Regions from separate parts of the Staphylococcus pseudoxylosus genome, predicted to be linked through region 3. Evidence: riboswitches for the same ligand, from Rfam matches in the RefSeq annotation. Region 3 holds a riboswitch; each other region holds the start of a gene.
What was found. Region 3 has a riboswitch for S-adenosylmethionine ahead of LG295_RS03555 (Na+/H+ antiporter NhaC family protein). Riboswitches for the same ligand answer to the same signal wherever they lie in the genome.
Positions count from the first base shown of each region.

Region 1: another riboswitch for S-adenosylmethionine. It lies ahead of LG295_RS01795 (MetQ/NlpA family ABC transporter substrate-binding protein); the one in region 3 lies ahead of LG295_RS03555 (Na+/H+ antiporter NhaC family protein).
Region 2: another riboswitch for S-adenosylmethionine. It lies ahead of LG295_RS02040 (aminotransferase class I/II-fold pyridoxal phosphate-dependent enzyme); the one in region 3 lies ahead of LG295_RS03555 (Na+/H+ antiporter NhaC family protein).
Region 4: another riboswitch for S-adenosylmethionine. It lies ahead of metK (methionine adenosyltransferase); the one in region 3 lies ahead of LG295_RS03555 (Na+/H+ antiporter NhaC family protein).

Region 1 covers NZ_CP085024.1:411,205-416,193, forward strand. The annotation lists gene panE (2-dehydropantoate 2-reductase) at 18-935, opposite strand; gene LG295_RS01790 (type II CAAX endopeptidase family protein) at 1,137-1,892, shown strand; SAM riboswitch class I at 2,035-2,140, shown strand; gene LG295_RS01795 (MetQ/NlpA family ABC transporter substrate-binding protein) at 2,228-3,046, shown strand; gene LG295_RS01800 (lactate/malate family dehydrogenase) at 3,090-4,022, shown strand; gene LG295_RS01805 (BglG family transcription antiterminator) at 4,193-4,989, shown strand, end outside.
Region 2 covers NZ_CP085024.1:459,312-464,300, reverse strand. The annotation lists gene LG295_RS02055 (heavy metal translocating P-type ATPase) at 1-163, shown strand, start outside; gene copZ (copper chaperone CopZ) at 218-424, shown strand; gene LG295_RS02045 (D-lactate dehydrogenase) at 711-1,709, opposite strand; gene LG295_RS02040 (aminotransferase class I/II-fold pyridoxal phosphate-dependent enzyme) at 1,737-2,894, opposite strand; SAM riboswitch class I at 2,954-3,063, opposite strand; gene LG295_RS02035 (transglycosylase) at 3,272-4,018, opposite strand; gene LG295_RS02030 (PTS sugar transporter subunit IIC) at 4,544-4,989, opposite strand, start outside.
Region 3 covers NZ_CP085024.1:793,917-798,905, forward strand. The annotation lists gene LG295_RS03540 (amidohydrolase) at 1-284, shown strand, start outside; gene LG295_RS03545 (SDR family oxidoreductase) at 363-1,244, shown strand; gene LG295_RS03550 (flavin reductase family protein) at 1,382-1,993, shown strand; SAM riboswitch class I at 2,141-2,241, shown strand; gene LG295_RS03555 (Na+/H+ antiporter NhaC family protein) at 2,354-3,646, shown strand; gene LG295_RS03560 (SRPBCC domain-containing protein) at 4,065-4,571, shown strand; gene LG295_RS03565 (MurR/RpiR family transcriptional regulator) at 4,874-4,989, opposite strand, start outside.
Region 4 covers NZ_CP085024.1:1,202,414-1,207,402, forward strand. The annotation lists gene ytkD (RNA deprotection pyrophosphohydrolase) at 1-35, shown strand, start outside; gene LG295_RS05810 (S9 family peptidase) at 19-792, shown strand; gene pckA (phosphoenolpyruvate carboxykinase (ATP)) at 866-2,455, opposite strand; SAM riboswitch class I at 2,622-2,734, shown strand; gene metK (methionine adenosyltransferase) at 2,844-4,040, shown strand; gene LG295_RS05825 (nuclease-related domain-containing protein) at 4,133-4,989, shown strand, end outside.

The DNA.
Region 1 (4,989 bases), 380 kb from region 3:
CCTATATGTGTAGATACTTAATGTAGCATTTCTTTATATACGCTATGGTTTTGATAAACACAAGTAAGCAGTGGTGCTTCTAAATTGTAGTGTGCCGCTAATTCTAATAAATAACCTTGCAAATGATCGGTTTCGATATTTAGACCCTTTTCCATATCTCGTTGCATGGAAGTTTTGAAATGATAAGATAATTGATTTAGTGCTTGCATGTATTTAGAAACAATTTGATCAGAGATAGGTGCGTTGTGTTTACGCATAATACTAGCAGCCTCATTATACAAGGATTTAATAAATTCTATACCACCTTCACTATCACGAATAGGTCCAATAGGCGCGTGCATAAGTGTTGTTACGCCCGATAATACAGTGATCATTAAATATTTATGCCACATGCCTTGTTCGACATTTGTGTTTAGAATAAATTCAGCTTTTGTTCCTGAAAATGCTTGTTCAACATATTTAGCACGGTTGCTTTCAGTACCACCTAACTCCCCGAAAAAGAGTTTATCAAATTGACTGGTTTGAACAATTTCGCCAGTACTATCAAGTGTTGTTTCAATAATGCAGTAACCACCCATGATTTTATTTTTTCCAAAAGCGTTTTGTAATTTAGGGACATGTGCAACGCCATTAAGTAGTGGAATAATTAAGGTGTTATGATCTATAAATGGTTTTAAATCTTCAATAGCATGATCTAAGTGATAAGACTTTGAAGATAAGAGCACGATATCAAAAGGTTCGACACGATCATCTTTTGTGATGAGTTGTGGATTAAAATGATAATCTCCTTTTTCACTATGAATGGCTAAGCCATTTCGTTCTAGATATGATTTGCGTTTGGGCCGTACTAAAAATGTGACATGTTTGCCAGCCTCAGCTAAGCGACCACCAAAATATCCACCAATTCCGCCAGCACCTAGTACCAATATACGCATCGACAACAACTCCTTAAACTATGTATAGTATATTTAATCTCTATATACCACTTTTCATTTCCTTTTACGCATTGAAATTTAAATAAATTAGTTTACATGTCTATCTATACTATCTATTTATATTATTGTAAAATGTTTGAAGAAAATGGAAATTGTACAATGTAAAAGTGTGTTATATATAAAACTTTAGGAGGGACTATAATGTCGGTTAAAAACGAAAAGAAATATCGATGGAAGGATATTAACGGTAAAGATTTTTTTCTGCCAATCATTTATTTAGCTAGTAATTTTTTCTTGTCACTTATAATTTTGAGTATAACGTGGGCAGTTAATATAAGTTTTGGTGATAGTTACAGTAATGATAAATTTGATGGGTCGAGCGCCGCTGATTTGTTAATGGAGATTGGTGTTTTTATATTTATCATGATTATATGGATGTTGTTACATAAAAATAGTTATAAAATTGAGTGGAAAAGTGGCTTCAGTAATATTAAGAAATACTGGAAACTCATCATTGTTACATTTATTGTTATGTTTATATTTAAATTAATTTTTCCTGTATTAGTTGATGCGTTTGCACCTGAACAATGGAAGTTTGAAGAAACACAAAACGATTTATTGATTCAACAAATGTTTAGTACACCATTCTCAACGGTACTTGCGTTCTTTTCTATTGTAATTATTGCGCCGGTTACTGAAGAGTTTCTCTTCCGACACTTGGTAATTGGTGAATTAGGAAAGAAATTGAATTTTATAGTGATGTCAGTCATATCTGTAATTGTTTTTGCATCTTTACACGTAATAGCAGCACAATCACCATTAGAAATTGTTATGTATCTTGTTATCGCTATAGGTATCGTATATGTCTATTTAAAAACACAACGAAGTTTAGCTACTGCTATAGCACTGCATGCATTAAATAACTTTATTGCATATGTAGCAGTTGTCCTTCTATAAAGTTATATCGCTTTAATGGATTGTTGTTTCACATGGAACAGAAGTTAGTTAGTAGACGTATTATTTAGAATTTTCTTAAAACTCGTTGACTAAACATGAGTATAATGCTAGGATAAAAACATTGTAACTACATACTGATTTACTCTTATCAAGAGAGGTGGAGGGACGTGCCCTATGAAACCCAGCAACCGTCGTTATACGAAATGGTGCTAATTCACAAAAAGTTACCAAACTTTTAGAGATGAGAGAAGGTTTATACTTTCTCTTATAAAATTAAGAGAAAGTATTTTTTATTTACTTTGAAACTTAAAAATTCATGAGGAGTGAAATAGATTATGAGGAAATTAATTGTTTTATGTTCATTATTAATATTAACCATTGTTCTTGCAGCATGTGGCAATTCAAATGGTAAAGATGGGGATAAAAAAATAACAATTGCAGCTTCGCCAGCACCACACGGTGAAGTATTGAAACATGCAAAAGAAGAAATGAAAAAACAAGGATATGATTTAGAAGTTAAAACAGTTAATGATTATAAAGTACCTAATAAACTATTAGATAAAGGTGATGTAGATGCCAATTTCTTCCAGCATACGCCTTACTTAAAAGCAGAAAAGAAAGATCACAATTATGATATAGAAGAAGTTGGAAAAGTATTTACTACGCCAATGGGTGTTTATAGTAAAAAATATAAAGATATTAAAGATATTCCTAAAGGTTCAACAATATATGTTTCTAACAATCCAGCTGAAGAGGGTAGATTCTTATCATTCTTTGTAGATGAAGGATTAATAAAGATTAAAAAAGGTGTTAGTATAGAAGACGCAAAATTTGAAGACATTGTAGAAAATAAAAAAGATTTGAAGTTTAATAATAAACAAGGGGCAGAATTCTTACCTAAGACATATGAAAGTAAGGAAGGTGCTGCAGTTATTATGAATTCAAACTATGCGTTAGATAATGGGTTAACGCCACATAAAGATGCTATCATTAGTGAAACTGAGTCATCACCGTTTGCGAATATCGTTGCTGTGAAAAAAGGACATAAAGATGACGAAAAATATCAAGCACTTATAAAAGTGCTACAATCTAAAGACATGAAAGAATTCATTAAAAAAGAATACGGTAAAGATGTAATTCCGTATGAAAAATAAGTTATTATGAACAGATATTAGTAATGAAAAAGGGGTGTAGTGTATGTCTAAACTAGGCATTGTTGGTTTAGGAAGAGTAGGTAGTCAAGTTTTAACAGATGTACAATATTTGAATTTATTTTCAGAGATTGTGTTGGTTGATGATAAAGATGAAATTGCAAGTGGAGAAGCGCTTGATCATAATCATTCACAAGGATTATTTAATACTGCGCATATCAAGATTAAAGCTGGAGATTATCAAGATTTAGCAGATGCTGATTTTATTGTGGTTGCTGCGAGTGTACCAACAGATAAAAATGATGGTGATCGTACTTTATTAGCACAAGGCAATCATGACATTATAAAAAATGTTATGAGTCAAGTTGCTGAGGTAACACAAGAGGCAATCATTATTGTGATTTCTAATCCTGTAGATTCGATCGTATATTTTGCTAATCAAGTAAACTATCCAACTCATAAAATCATTGGAACGGGAACGTCTTTAGAAACTTCAAGGTTCAAGACGATTATCGCTCATCATTATCAAATCGACCCCAAAAATGTTGAGGCATTTGTTATTGGAGAGCATGGACAACATGCAATACCTGTGTGGAGTAAAGTGCGTATTCATGGTATGTCGCTTACAGAATATGAAGCGCTAAGTAATAGCCCAGAAATTGATAAAGCACATATAACATCTATCATTAATGAAGTATCTATGGATGTCTTTTATCAAAAAGGTTGGACTAATGCTGCGATTTCTAAAGTTACAACATCATTGATACAAACTATTGCATTGAATCAACGTACTATGATGCCATTGACTTCAATCAGCAAAGAATATGACTTAACAGATGGCGCATTTAGTTTACCTACGTTAGTTGATCGCTCTGGTATTGTTCAAAGATTTGCAATTACGTTAGATGATCAAGAAATGCAACAACTTAAAGAAGCTTACGAATATATTAGAGAAACAATCCATACATCAGAAAAATAAAATAAATGTAAACACCGATTCATCAGATAATGTCTTTTGAATGGGTGTTTTTTATTATGTTAACTTCAATTAGCCACTTCTTGATTAAATAATAAGTAATAGCTACAATGAATTTAAATATTAAATCACCTTTGAGGAAGTGTGAAAATACGGGAAAGCGCGGTGCAGTGATGTTAGAAAGACATGCCAAACTCATTAGATTGTTACTCAACAACAGTAATCGTTTTTTAAGCGCAGATGAAATAGCCACTTACTTAAATGTCTCTAATAGAACAGTGAGGAACGATATTAAATATATTAATGTTGATGTATTGTCGGCGTTAATTGTCAGTGTTAAAGGTCGAGGTTTCAAGGTGAACCAAGACCTTTATAGTATAGATTATATAGAAGAAATCGTTTCTGATTTTACAAACAAAGAAAACGAATTACTTCTAAAATTGGGTTATCATATTTTAATGCATCAACAACCCACAACCTTAGATTCATTAGCACATCACTTTCATTTATCTAAATCAGAAGTTAGTGATTATTTAACGCGTGTTCAGTCGTGGTGCAATTCATTTGATATTACTGTGAATCTAACTAAGAAAAAAGGTGTCACAGTAAACGGAAACGAAATGAATATTAGAAATGCGATTCTACATTTAAATCAACTATCTTCGAAAAGTAAAACGGTTGATGATGTGATATTAAATGAAATACCTAAGGCGCACATTGATATCATTAGTCAAATTATTGAACGTAACTTAAATGCACATCATATACAACCTTCTAAAATACGGATAAAACAATTACTCATACACTTAATTATTATATTTAAACGTAATAGCGATGACGGTTATTCGTGGGTAGTCGATAAATCCTCCTATAAAATCGCGCAACAATGTATTACAGATATCAATTCGGAATTAGGTTATCAACTTTCAGATGAAACTGCGCAACTGTTATCATTCTTTATTAGCTATTA
Region 2 (4,989 bases), 330 kb from region 3:
TAATATACGTCAAAACTTATTTTGGGCATTTGGTTACAACGTTGCAGGCATTCCTATTGCTGCACTAGGGTTACTTGCACCATGGATTGCTGGTGCTGCAATGGCTTTAAGTTCTGTAAGTGTTGTCACTAATGCACTTAGATTAAAACGCATGAAATTATAATTAAAATTTGAGATGATTCATATGAATATTATTATTTTTAAGGAGGTGATTAATATGGCAACTGAAACAATTAAAGTAGAAGGTATGAGTTGTGAGCACTGCAAACATGCAGTAGAAAGTGCATTAACAAATTTAGATGGTGTATCAACAGCTAATGTTAATCTTGAAGAAGGTAATGTTAAAGTTGATTTTGATGATAACAAAGTCACAACACCAAACATGCACGAAGCAATAGAAGATCAAGGTTATGACGTAAAATAATATATTAAAAACACGTCAAATATAAGTATCATCGATAACACGACTGAATAAGATTTATTAGCCATATTCTCAAAATAAAATGGCTAGCACATATATAATGTCTCGGTTTCCACTCAGTGTGATAGCAGTTGCTGACTCGATTGAAAAAGCTTGTCTAAAAGCTTTTTCAACTCTTGTCATCACTGCCAGGGGTAGGACAATGAAATTCTTTTTGAAAAAATTAGGTTTCTGTCCTGCCCCTTTTATTTAATATTTTACATTTTAAATATACATCATTGCTTCTTTATTAATTCACACGTAGTTTAGTGTCACCAGTCTCAATAACATCAATTGTCGCATCTAAAGCATCGACAATGAGGTTTTCAACGGCAGCATCTGTATAAAAAGCAATATGAGGTGAAACAATAACATCTTGTCGTTCGATTAATTGCTTTAATACTTCATCCTTTAATTCAGAATGTCGTTGATCACTTGGAAACAATCCCTTTTCCCCTTCATATGTATCAAGTGCTGCTCCTTTTAAAACACCATTATCCAGTGCGTGTATTAGCGCACTCGTTTTTACAATGGCACCTCTTGCACAATTGATAAATACTGATCCTGGTTTAAATTCATTAAACAGTGCATCATCAAATAAATAATCACTATCCTTACTTGCAGGGATATGAACCGTAACAATATCCGCTTCTTGCACAGCTTCATTTATGCTATTAGCATACGTTAAAAATGACTTATAGCTTTCATTAGGGGCAATATCATAAGCAATAACTTCAGCTCCAAAGCCTTGTGCAAATATCTTAGCAACAATTGAACCGATACGACCAGTCCCTATAACAGCAACTTTCAAGTCTTTAATAGAGCGTGATAAGATAGCTGGTTGCCATCTAAAATCATATGAAGCTGTTTTTTGTTGAATATCATTATAGTTTCTGACCAAATTAAGTGCTTGTGACACCGTATATTCAGCAATAGAATGCGGTGAATAAGATGGCACATTAGAAATAATCAAATCATATTTTTGAGCTAAATCAAAATCATATATGTCAAAACCAGCACTTCGTTGCGCAATTTGCTTAATTCCAAATTCATGTAACTTGCGGTATACATCTTCACCAAAAGGAATTTGCTGTGATATCGAAACACCATCAAAACCTTTTGTACGATCGACGGTTTCTGACGAAAGTAATGCTTCATCTAAATCGACAGTCACATTATGCTTTGTTGACCATGCTTTAATATAAGGTATATCTTCTTCTCTTACTCCAAAAATTTTAATACTTGTCATAAGTTAATCACTCCGATCATATTGATTCTATTCATAAAGGTGCTTAAGCGATTGTATCCTTTCTGCAGCTTCTAGTAACGATGCATCATCTAAAGCTAAAGAAATACGTACATAATGTTTGCCATGTTCTCCAAATGGTATACCTGGCGCAACAAGAATTGACTGTTCTTGTAATAAATAATCAACAAAACTTTCTCCATCAAAGTTTTTAGGTGTCCGTAACCATAAGAAAATACCACCTTTCATTGGCTCAAAAGGTATATTTGCTTGTTGTAATTTAGCTTCAAACTCATCTCTACGACGTTTAAATGTTAAATTTTGTTCGTCTAGAAAATCATCATAGTTATTCAAAGCGTATGTTGCTGCGTCTTGCAATGCACCAAACATACCTGCGTGCGTATGTGATTGATATTTCTTTAATGCTTGTATGATGTCTTTGTTTCCAACAGCAAAGCCAACTCGAAATCCTGACATATTATAGCCTTTTGATAATGAAAATATTTCTATTGCTAAGTCTTTTGCTCCTTCTGCTTGCAATATACTAGGATTTTTAGCATCAAAGCCAAAGGCACTATACGCAAAATCATGAACAATCTTTGTTTTTGTTCCTTTAAAACGCTCAACCGCTTCCTCAAATATTGATTTTGTAGCAACTGAACCTGTCGGGTTATTTGGATAAGTCAAATAAACTAAACGTGTATTGAGTAATGTTTTTTTGCTTATTTTGTCCCACTGAGGCAAATAATAAGGCGGCTCTAAAACGAGCGGTTGTGGTTGTGCATCAGCAAGTAACACCCCCGCTTTATAATCCGTATATCCTGGATCTGGTAGTAACACATTTTCTCCTGGATTAACGATACATGTAGGTAAACCAACAAGACCATTTTTAGTGCCATATAAAATACATACTTCATCTTCTTTATCTAATGCAACTTGAAATTGTCTCTGATAAAAATCTACTATTGCTTGCTTAAATGAGTCTTTACCATGGAAAGCAACATACTTTTGATTATCAGGCTGACGCAGCGCATCAGCAAAACAGTCAATAATTCCTTTGGGCGTTTCACCATCAGGAATACCTACAGCCATATTAATTAAAGGTAAAGGACCATGTTCTACTTTCTGTCCCATTGTTTTTGCAAAATAACTATCTGGTATTTGTGCCAATCTATCTGAAATTGCCATAAAAGTCCTCCTATTAAAAAAACTATATGCCGACCTGTGTGGCATATAGTTACACATGTCACCTATCTTTCAAGCATTCATGCTTGTTGGAAGTAGCACAGTACTTTTATATCAAAGTCTGTTGCTGAAGCTTCATAAGGCCAAATCCCTCAGCTTCTCTGGATAAGTTTATTTTAAATTACTATTAATTTTATCAGAATATTCACGCTTGTCAATCTACTCTCGAAACAAAAATGTGACATCAAAATCTCATAGAATAATAAGATCTCGATGTCACTCACATTAAAACATCAAATAAAATAATAAAACCCGGAACATAAACGTCCCGGGTTGTTCAATCTAAGATAACTAAATATTTCTATTTAGTTATTTAGATCCTACCACCATCCATTAGAAGCACGGAAAGCCATAGCTGCTTCCATTGAACCGTAACGGCTTTTACCGTAATTAATCATACCTTTAGTTTGGCTTGCTACTGAACCAGTTCCCCATGATTCTTTAGTTTGACCTAAACCTCTGTAACCAGCTGGGTTAACAGCATTTGGGTTACCACTTGATTCAGGCATTACAATTGAATTCCACATAGCTTCTGTCCCACCTGCAGCTATGAATTGAGCTTTAACTGATCCACCAGTTGATGCAGCTGATGTTTGAGCAGCTTTGTAAGTTTTAGTTGCAGTACTTGTTTGAGCAGTTTGAACACTTGTGTTTGAAGAAGCTTTAGGCGCTTCAACTGCTGCTACTGGAGTATTGCTTGATTGTTTTTGAGCACTTACTTCACTAGCTGAAGTTTCGTTAGTATTTGTAGTTGCTTGAGTAGTTACATCTTGTACTGTGTTAGAAGTTGCACTTTGAGCACCTGTAGCTGTGTAATTCCATGACCAAGATTGACCATTTGAAGTGAATGTATATTCATTTCCACCTAAAACGAAGTTATAGTTATACGCGCCAGCGTGTAATGGTTTTTGGTTTAATTTTTCAGGATTGTTTTGAGCTAAATCAGCTAAATGCGCTTTGTCGATATTTTCTTCTGAAGCGTGAGCTTGATTGTGGTCTGCTGTTGTTGCATATCCTGTTACACCTAATGCTACTGCTAATGATGATGCTAAAACTGTTTTCTTCATAATTAAAAAATCCTCCAATTAAAATCTTTTTAAGTAAAATTATATTTTCGTTAAATTATTTATCGTATGTGCTGAAATCGATTAATTTTTATGTTTTATTTTTTCGCCACAAATAATATAACACATATTTCGCCTATTTATATTACACTTTCATAACAAAACGTTACAAAAGAAAAGATACTTTGTAACATTGAAATACTACTGTTTTGTTTTGTAATGCATAATTCTTTCGTTGTTTTCAAAATATATTGTGCATAGTACTGTTATATTAATCTTTATACGTTTATCATCGAACACGCTCACATAGTCTGAATTATTACAGCAAATCTTTTTGTTACACAACTGTAAAATAATAAATGAACAAAAAAATTATATTTTGGAGTAAAACTTGCAATTTTTTTTGTCTAAAATCAAAAAAGACCACTGTTTTGTGGCCTTTTAATATACTTTATTATTTTATTCAACATTCAAAACATTACATTATATTACAAAAATAACTATACATTTTAAACATTATATATCATTTTACGCTAAGAATTTGAAAATTTCTCTATCATATAATTTCAATGTTTTCATATAAAATGTATTGATCAAATACCCCATTACAAATGGAACTACAAAAAACGCAATAAATACATATATTAAGTTTAATAATATTGAATGTTCCATAAATCTAAACGCACTTATTGGCCCAACAAGCCCAATAATTCCAAAACCTGCTGATTCTTTTGTTCCACCAATTCCTATGAGTGCACCAACAAAACCAGTGATTAGTGCATTTGAGAAAATTGGTAGTAAAATAATAGGATGTCTTACCATATTAGGTATCATCATTTTCACACCCCCTAAAAAGATTGTCAGAGGTACACCTGCTCTATTTACTTTTAACGTGCCTGCAACTAATGCACCTTCACATGCCACAATTCCAAGTGAAGCAGAACCAGCCGCTAAACCGCTAATACCTATAGCTA
Region 3 (4,989 bases):
GTTTACCAGGTGCGGTTGTTAACGATGAAAAATTAACAGAAGACGCGATAGAGGTTGCTAAAGCGGTAGGTTATAATGTGAGTATTATGGATCAACCATTAACTATTGGAGAAGATTTTTCAGGTTTCTCAAATAAATATCCAAGTGTATTTGTGTTTATTGGTTCTAATAGTGAGTATGATCTGCATCATCCTAAATATGATCCAGATGAACGTATATTAGAAAAAGTACCTGATTATTTCGTAAGTTTTGTACAAAAACTTTTAAATGAACAATCTAAATAGAATCTTTGATTGATGTATTAAAAGTTAAAAAATCAGGGTAATGCATAAGCATATTCTTTAAATAAGGAGTGTTTGCATATGTCAGGACAAGACCCTAGAACAAAATTTTCAAGTGAAGATTTCCCAAAACAAGAACAAGACGTTCCAGGTTTACAAGATAAATTAGACCCTAAACCTGATTGTGGTGAAACTACTTATATCGGTTATGGGCGTTTAAAAGATTATAAAATGTTAGTTACTGGTGGAGATTCCGCTATCGGTAGAGCTGCTGCCATAGCGTATGCTAAAGAAGGTGCAGATGTGGCGATTAATTACTTGCCTGCTGAGCAAGTGGACGCTGAAGAAGTACAACAAGTGATTGAAGCAGCGGGACGTAAAGCTGTATTAATCCCAGGCGATATACGCGATGAACAATTTAACTATGATTTAGTTGAAACAGCTTATAACAAACTTGGTGGATTAGATAATGTAACGATTGTAGCAGGACATCAGCAATATAGAAACAACCTTAAAGGCTTTGATACTGAATCATTTACTGAGACGTTCGAAACAAATGTCTATCCTATTTTCTGGTCAGTTCAAAAAGCGATTGATTATTTAGAACCTGGTGCAACAATTACACTGACTTCATCTGTGCAAGGTTATAATCCAAGCCCAATCTTACATGATTATGCCGCTTCTAAAGCAGCTATCATTTCACTTACCAAGAGCTTGTCTGAAGAATTAGGTAGCAAGGGAATCCGTGTAAATTGTGTAGCACCAGGACCATTCTGGTCACCACTCCAAATTTCTGGTGGACAGCCCCAATCTAAAATTCCAACTTTCGGTCAAAAAGAAGTGTTAGGTAGAGCGGGGCAACCGATTGAACTTTCAGGCGTGTATGTACATTTAGCAGCTGAGGAATCAAGTTATACTACAGGCCAAGTTTATGGCGTGACAGGTGGTACTCAATTAGATTAGAATTGATGAAGTAACGTAATGAGACGGTAATTTTATTTAACTTTTAGTGTTTCAATGTCTCGGTGATACTAAGCATAAGGAGGAAAGGATACATTGATATCCTACCTCCTTATTTTTGAAAGGTAAGGTAATCATTTATGAAAAAATTTAGAGCAGATGCTTTAAGCAAAAAACAAAATTATAAACTATTAAGTGGTAGTGTGATACCTAGACCCATCGCTTTTGTTACTTCGCAAGATAAAGATGGGCATTTAAATGCAGCGCCGTTTAGCTTTTTTAATGTTATAAATAGCGCGCCGCCAATGATCATGATTTCTACAGGTCGCTCTGAAGGGAAACGGAAAGACACTTCTTTAAATATTGAAGAAACGGAATCATTTGTAGTACATATTACAGATGAAGATACAGTTGAACAAATTAACCATACAGCAGCACCGTTGACTCGTAATCAAAATGAATTAGAAAGAACAAGTCTTAATTGTGTTGACTCTGAATTAGTTGCAGTACCTGGTATTGAACAAGCCAAAATTCGAATGGAATGTAAGCTAGATCGAATTATTCCATTAGGTGATCCTCAGGAAGGATCTGATTTAATTATAGGTGAAGTAGTCATGTTTCATATTGATGAATCAGTTTATATTGAAGATAGTAAAATAGACCCTGATGCGCTAAATGCAGTGGCGCGCTTAGCTGGTAATGATTATGCTTCTTTAGGTAATAAATTTACTATCGAACGTCCGATGCAGTAAATATAAAGCGACTAAATAACATAAGCTCTATTGAAATAATAGACGTTGAAGGAATTAGATAATGAAATCGTTTTTTAAATTGTTTCCTGTCCAATTCCATATTTGACGAATTACAATTAATACTGTACTGTAATAAAATAAAATAATAACTTATCAAGAGAAGTGTAGGGACTGGCCCGATGATACTTCGGCAACATGATGATGCGTGTGCCAAATCCAGTAGCATAATTCATGCTAGAAGATAAGAATGAATCACAGTTTACTCTTTCTTCTTAATTTAGAAAGAGTTTTTTTATTTTTTGGACTTAAAAATAACAGAAGGTTGGGTTCTGTTTTAATATTTAGGAAAGTTGGTTATATATGGAGGAGACAAAAAAAGGTAACGCATGGGCTTTGATACCTTTAATCGTATTTGTTGGTATGTTTTTAGGTGTGGGTATTAGTACAGGCGACTTTACTACGATGCCACTGAATGTAGCTATATTAGTTGCTGCTATTGTCGGCTTAGCGTTAAATAGAAAAGAATCATTTCAAAAAAAAGTTGAAGTTTTTACAAAAGGTGCAGGACATTCCAATATTATTTTAATGATGTTAATTTTCTTATTAGCAGGTGCCTTTTCTCAAACGACTGAAGATATGGGTGGCGTGCAGTCGACGGTTAACTTAGGGTTATCATTAATCCCAGAAAATTTAATTATCGTCGGACTATTTATCATATGTATGTTTGTATCTTTATCAATGGGGACGTCTGTAGGGACGGTAGCTGCTATAGCACCAGTTGGCTTTGGTTTAAGTCAGGCTACAGATGTTTCGGCTGCGATTACAATGGCTACTGTTGTTGGTGGAGCTATGTTTGGTGATAACTTATCAATGATTTCTGATACTACGATCGCTGCAGTACGTACCCAAAAAACGAAAATGAGCGATAAATTTAAAGTGAACATAAAGATTGTTTTACCTGGCGCGATATTTACTATTATTGCGCTTTGGTTTTTAACAAATGGTGCCCATATAGATGCAAATAAAAGTTATGATTATGATCTTATTAAAGTAATTCCATACTTATTTGTGCTTATCTTGGCATTAATAGGTGTAAATGTAGTTATCGTATTAATCGGTGGTATTATACTTTCTGCAATTATTGGATTAATCTACGGTTCATTTGGTTGGACAGGTTTATTAAGTTCTATATCTAAAGGTATTATCGGTATGGAAGATATAGCGATTATTGCATTGCTCATTGGTGGTTTAGTGGCGTTAATCCAACATAATGGTGGTATTACTTGGCTATTAAATTTTGTGCGCAGTAAAGTGAAATCTAAACGTGGTGCAGAATTAGGTATTGCTGGCTTAGTCAGTGTGGCAGATATATCAACCGCAAATAATACTATTTCTATATTAATGGCAGGACCATTAGCAAAAGATATTTCAGAGGAATATGATGTGGATCCACGTAAATCAGCTAGTATTTTAGATATGTTTGCGAGTTGTTTCCAAGGGATGCTGCCATATAGTCCTCAATTGATAGCTGCTGCAGGTGTGGCGTCTATATCTCCATTTGAATTAGTACCTTACGCAATTTATCCAATGATACTAGGCGTTTGTGGACTTATAGCAATTTTCTTTAGATTACCTAGATTAGATAAAAAGTAAATAAGATACATTGTAACATCAAATTGAGCAATGATTTTTATGTTCTCAATAGAGTATTGAAGTTATATGCTAATAAGCATGATTTGAAAATTGATGATGTTCATTGTGTTATATAATATTAAGAGACTATAAGCTAGCTTTGAATTTGAGTCCGGGATATATGAATGTTCCGGGCTCATTCGCTATTTTAAATAAACAGTATGCTAACAGAATATGCTAAGATAAATGTGAAGTTTATTTAGTATGATATTTAATGAAAATGAAAGTTTTGACGTTTACTGACTAATAGCGATAAAATGAGATTGTTAAAGTTTTATAAATATTAAAGAACATCACTATATTTACTTGATAATTGTTTAGAAGTATAGTGTAATGCGTTAGAATAGTAATAAGAGTGAAAGTAGGTGAACAATCGATCGTGGGTAAATACAATGTAGAAAATGAGAATGTTGAAATTCGTCTTGAAAGATTATTTAAAGTAGAACCTGAATTATTATACCAAGCTTGGACAGATCAACGTTTTCTGAAACAATGGTTTATGACAACTGAAAGAACAAATAAAACTATTGAAGTAGCTGCTGAACAAAATGGTAAGTACAAAATTGTTGATGTTCATAAAGGTAAAGAGAATATAGTACAAGGTACATTTGCTTCATTAACACCTTATGAATATATCGTCATGACAATTGGTATGCCAGAATTAAGTGATTCAGAAGATACGATAGAAGTTGAAATATTCGAAAGAGAACCAGGCATTACGCAAATGATTTTCAATTATATTGCTTTTGTACCAAGAGAAAGAAGGTTAACATCTTTAGAGTATAAACAGAAGAAGAAAGAATATCATGATTCAACGGCACATGGATTTGAAATGTTATTTGATAAACTACAATTAGCGCTTGAAGCGTTTGAAGCGGATTTATAAAATAGTACGCTGATATAGCAATCATACTGAGTGATAATGGTTTTATTGGATTATTTCGATCCTGATAATATTATTTAGGTTTGAATAAAGTTTGAATGAAATTTCGACCTGTATCAAAGTAAATACTTTATATGGTTTGCTCGGTCAGCACTAAAAATAAATAATGCTCCCTTTAAAGTAATCACCAAATGTGACAGGCTTTAGAGGGAGCTTTTGTTGTTATTAACAAACTTAACATAATCATTTAAACTTAAATACAGTTATTTGAACATGTCGAATAAATCAATAGCTGGGCAGTGTATTTAATACAGTTCGCCTATAACTTTACGTTCATTATATTTTCGTAATAAGGTTTCGAAGAAAATATGGTAACTAATAAAACTTGAATAATCTATGCCATCTGCTAAGTAAAATGTAT
Region 4 (4,989 bases), 410 kb from region 3:
TAGAGAGAGTGATATCACTTGGATTTTATAAATAGAAAGCGTATGCCTATTGAAACCTTACATCATGTATTTGAAGAAGTCACATATTGTGTTGATAACTTAAAAGTTCGAGGCTTAATAATGACACCGAAAGAAGATGTAAAACGAATTGTGATTTATCTACGAGGTGGTAAAGGCCAAGTAGGTAAAGTACGAGCAGCTAGAATGATGCAATTTGCAAATACAAACACTTTAGTTTTTGGTCCATATTATAGAGGGAATAATGGTAGTGAGGGGAAAGATGAATTTTATGGAGCGGATTTAAATGATGTCACGGTTGCTATACGTTTACTGCATCAAAAATACCCTTATGCTGCCATTCATATGGTTGGATTTTCCAGAGGTGGACTTCAGGGTTTACTCACATTTCAAGATTTACCAATCTCAAGTTATATTATCTGGGGTGGAGTATCTGATATATACTTAATGTATGAAGAACGCGTCGACTTAAGAGGCATGCTGAAACGCATGATTGGTCATCCTAAAAAGCAAGCTGTTGCCTATCAGCAACGAGATGCATTAGCTCAAATTACTAAGTCAAGCCCGCCCATATTTATTGTTCATGGTGGAAAAGATAAACAAGTAGGTATTCATCATGCCTATTATTTAGCACAACAATTAGAGGAAAAGGGAACAACTTATCGTACATTTTATCAAATGTTAGAAGGTCATGTACCGAGACCATTTGCTCTAAAACAAACACTATGTGAAATTAAACAGTGGATGATAGATGTCGAAGAGAATAAAATATAATAGAGTAAATTAAAAGAGAGAATTAGTTTCTATTACCTAATTCTCTCTTTTATATGATATTAATTAACAGATATTATTTGAACCCGCCACGTGCTGCTAAATCATCAACTTCTACACCGAATTTTTCGAAGTTATGATTGAAACGGTTAATTAAATCTTGAGCTTGCTCTCTATACGCTTCTGGCTTACTCCAAGCATTAATAGGATTCAATAGTGTTTGAGGGACATCCTCAACTTCAACTGGAATATCTAAACCGAACATATCATCTTTAATATATTCTGCATCTCTTAATTGCCCTGTAATTGCTTGATTCACCATTTGTCTTGTGTAACTTAGGCTTATACGACGTCCTATGCCATATTTACCACCAGTCCAACCAGTGTTTACAAGATAAACATCTACATCGTGTTGATCGATTAAGTTACCTAATAAATCAGCATAAACTTTAGCGTTTAGAGGTAAGAAAGGTGAACCGAAACATGTAGAGAATGAAGGTTCTGGCTCAGTTATACCACGTTCTGTACCAGCTAATTTAGCAGTGAATCCACTCAAGAAATGATACATTGCTTGATCTTTGGATAGTTTTGAAATAGGTGGTAGAACACCGAAAGCATCTGCAGTTAAGAAAATAATTGTATTAGGGTGAGCTGCTTTAGATGGCGTTACAATATTTTCAATGTGGTTGATTGGGTAAGCTGCACGCGTATTTTCTGTGTATTGATTATTATCGAAGTCAACGTCACCATCTTCGTCAACGATAACATTTTCTAAAATAGTACCATATTTAATAGCGTCATAAATTTGAGGTTCTTTTTTATAAGAAAGGTTAATTGCTTTAGCGTAACAACCACCTTCAATGTTGAAAATACCATTTTCATTCCAACCATGTTCGTCATCGCCAATAAGTTTACGTGTTGGGTCAGCGGATAGTGTCGTTTTACCAGTACCAGAAAGGCCGAAGAATAAAGCAACGTCACCTTTGTCTCCAACGTTAGCTGAACAATGCATGCTCATAATGTTATCTTTAGGTAGTAAATAGTTCATTACGGAGAAAATACCTTTTTTCATTTCACCAGCATACTCAGTCCCACCAATGAGGATCACTTTATGTTTGAATGATGTGATGATAAATGTTTCTGAGTTTGTGCCGTCAATTTCTGGATCGGCTTTAAAATGCGGTGCTGAAATAATTGTGAAGTTTGGTTTGATTTCTTGTGCTTCTTCTTTTGAATTAGGGCGTATAAACATATTTTGAGCAAATAGATTATGCCACGCTAATTCATTTACAACAGTTAATTTCAATTGTGAGTCGTGATCACTACCAGCATAACCATTGAATACATATAGTTCATCTTTTTTGTCTAAATAGTTTAGAACCTTATCATATAAATTTAAAAATGTTTCTTCCTCAATCGGTTGGTTAACATTTCCCCAGTCAATATCATCTCTATAAGATGGCTCATTTACAATAAACTTATCTTTTGGTGAACGACCTGTATATTTACCTGTTCTAGCGTTAATTGCACCTAATTCGGTAAGTTCGCCTTCATCATTATCTAAAATCTTGTTATACAACTGTGTTGTAGATAATTGAAATAATGAAGATTTTTTGTCTAAAATACTTTCAATTTTGTTTGTATAAGTGTATGTATCTACAGCCATACTAATCCCTCCAACGCTATTTAGTTATTGTAAGCCTTTACAATTACAGAGTATAACACATATATATCAATAGTCCATACCAATTTAAAAGGAATTTTAAATAAATATTAATAAATGTAAAATTGACATTATATCGTTGATTCTGTACTATAGGACTTAACGGATTCTCTTATCCTGAGTGGCGGAGGGACATGGACCCAATGAAGCCCAGCAACCTCTTCTTAATACGAAGAAAGGTGCCAAACCGTTTGCAGACAAATATCGTCTGAACGATAAGAGCGAATGGACGTATAAGGGCCTTCTCTCTATTTATTGATAGTGTAGAAGGCTTTTTTAATGAGCTCAACAGAGAGAGAATTTTCGTAATTTAAAACTAAAGGAGCAAATTATGACTTACAATAGAAGATTATTCACTTCAGAATCAGTAACAGAAGGGCATCCAGATAAAATAGCGGATCAAGTATCTGATGCTATATTGGATGAAATATTGAAAGATGACCCAAACGCACGTGTTGCTTGTGAAACGACAGTGACTACTGGCATGGCGTTAATTTCAGGAGAAATATCAACAACAACATATGTTGATATTCCGAAAGTGGTTAGAGAAACAATCAAAGAGATAGGCTACACGCGTGCTAAATACGGTTATGATAGCCAGACAATGGCAGTATTAACGGCAATTGATGAACAGTCACCAGATATCGCTCAAGGTGTCGATACAGCATTAGAGTATCGTGAAGACGCATCAGAAGAAGAAATCGAAGCTACAGGAGCGGGAGATCAAGGTTTGATGTTCGGTTATGCTACGAATGAAACGGATACATACATGCCTTTACCAATCTTCTTATCGCATCAACTTGCGAAACGCTTATCAGATGTACGTAAAGATGAAATATTAAATTACTTACGTCCTGATGGTAAAGTACAAGTAACTGTGGAATATGATGAGCAAGATCAACCACATCGCATTGATACGATTGTCGTGTCAACACAACATGCTGAAGATATCGAATTAGCACAAATTCAAGATGATATTAAAGAACATGTTATTTATCCAACAGTGCCAGAAGCACTTTTAGATGAGAACACTAAATTTTATATCAATCCTACTGGTCGTTTCGTTATAGGTGGACCACAAGGTGATGCAGGGCTTACTGGACGTAAAATAATTGTTGATACGTATGGTGGTTATGCACGTCATGGTGGGGGATGCTTTAGTGGTAAAGACCCAACTAAAGTTGACCGTTCTGCTGCTTATGCTGCACGCTATGTAGCAAAAAATATCGTTGCTGCTGAATTAGCAGACAAATGTGAAGTACAACTTGCATATGCGATTGGTGTAGCTGAGCCTGTTTCTATTTCTATAGATACATTTGGTACAGGAAAAGTTAAAGAAAATGAATTGGTTGAGGCAGTTAGACAACATTTTGATTTAAGACCAGCTGGAATTATTAAAATGTTAGACTTGAAACACCCTATTTATAAACAAACTGCTGCATATGGCCATTTTGGTCGTACAGACGTATTATTACCATGGGAAAAGTTAGATAAAATTAATTTATTAAAAGATACAGTTAAAGCTTAACTAGAACAAAAGTTTTTTAACTTTACTCTCGAATGCTATACGTTTATCTATTATAATTAAGTTACTGAACACATAAAGGAGCGTTTTTTGTTATGAATTCATTTGGACCATTAGAGATTGGTTTAATTGTGGCAATTGTTGTAGCAGTAATTTGTTTCATTTTATTTATCATTGCTTTGAAAAGTAAGAAGAAAGCACAACAAAAGGTAGAAGAACAATACAAAACCAGAGAACAAAAACTAAGCGATGAGCATGAAGAAGAACTAGAAAAAGAAAGAATAGAAAATAAAAAAACAGTAACAAAGCAAAAAGAAGAATATAATGCTACAGTTAATTCGAAAAATAGAGAAATTGATGCATTGAAATTATTCTCTAAAAATCAAAGTGAATATGTAACTGATATGAGACTTATTGGTATTCGAGAAAGATTAGTAAATGAGAAAAGAATTCGTCCAGAAGATATGCACATTATGGCTAATATATTTTTACCTAAGAATGAATTTAATGATGTACAGCGTATTAGTCATTTAGTACTTACGCGTACTGGTTTATATATAATTGACTCACAATTATTAAAAGGTCACGTATACAATGGCGTGAGTGCTGCACAATTTAAAGAACAACCAACAATGGAGCAAGTTTTTAATGCGTTGGATCTTGATAGACAAGAACCACAAACACTTGTATTAGATCAAAACGAAGATGAAAACTCATTATCTTTTGTTAATTATACGACTCATTTGAATGATATTGAGAAACTAGCGGGTGATATTCAAACTGAATTGAATTTAAAATTCACACCAACTACCATTTTATATTTCAATCCTAAAAATGAGGGTGATGTAACAATTTCAAACTATGCGCAAAGTTCAAATACCAAAGTGTTAGTTGGTCCAGAACAATTGGATGAATTCTTCAATAAATTCGTCTTCCATGGTCGCATTCAATA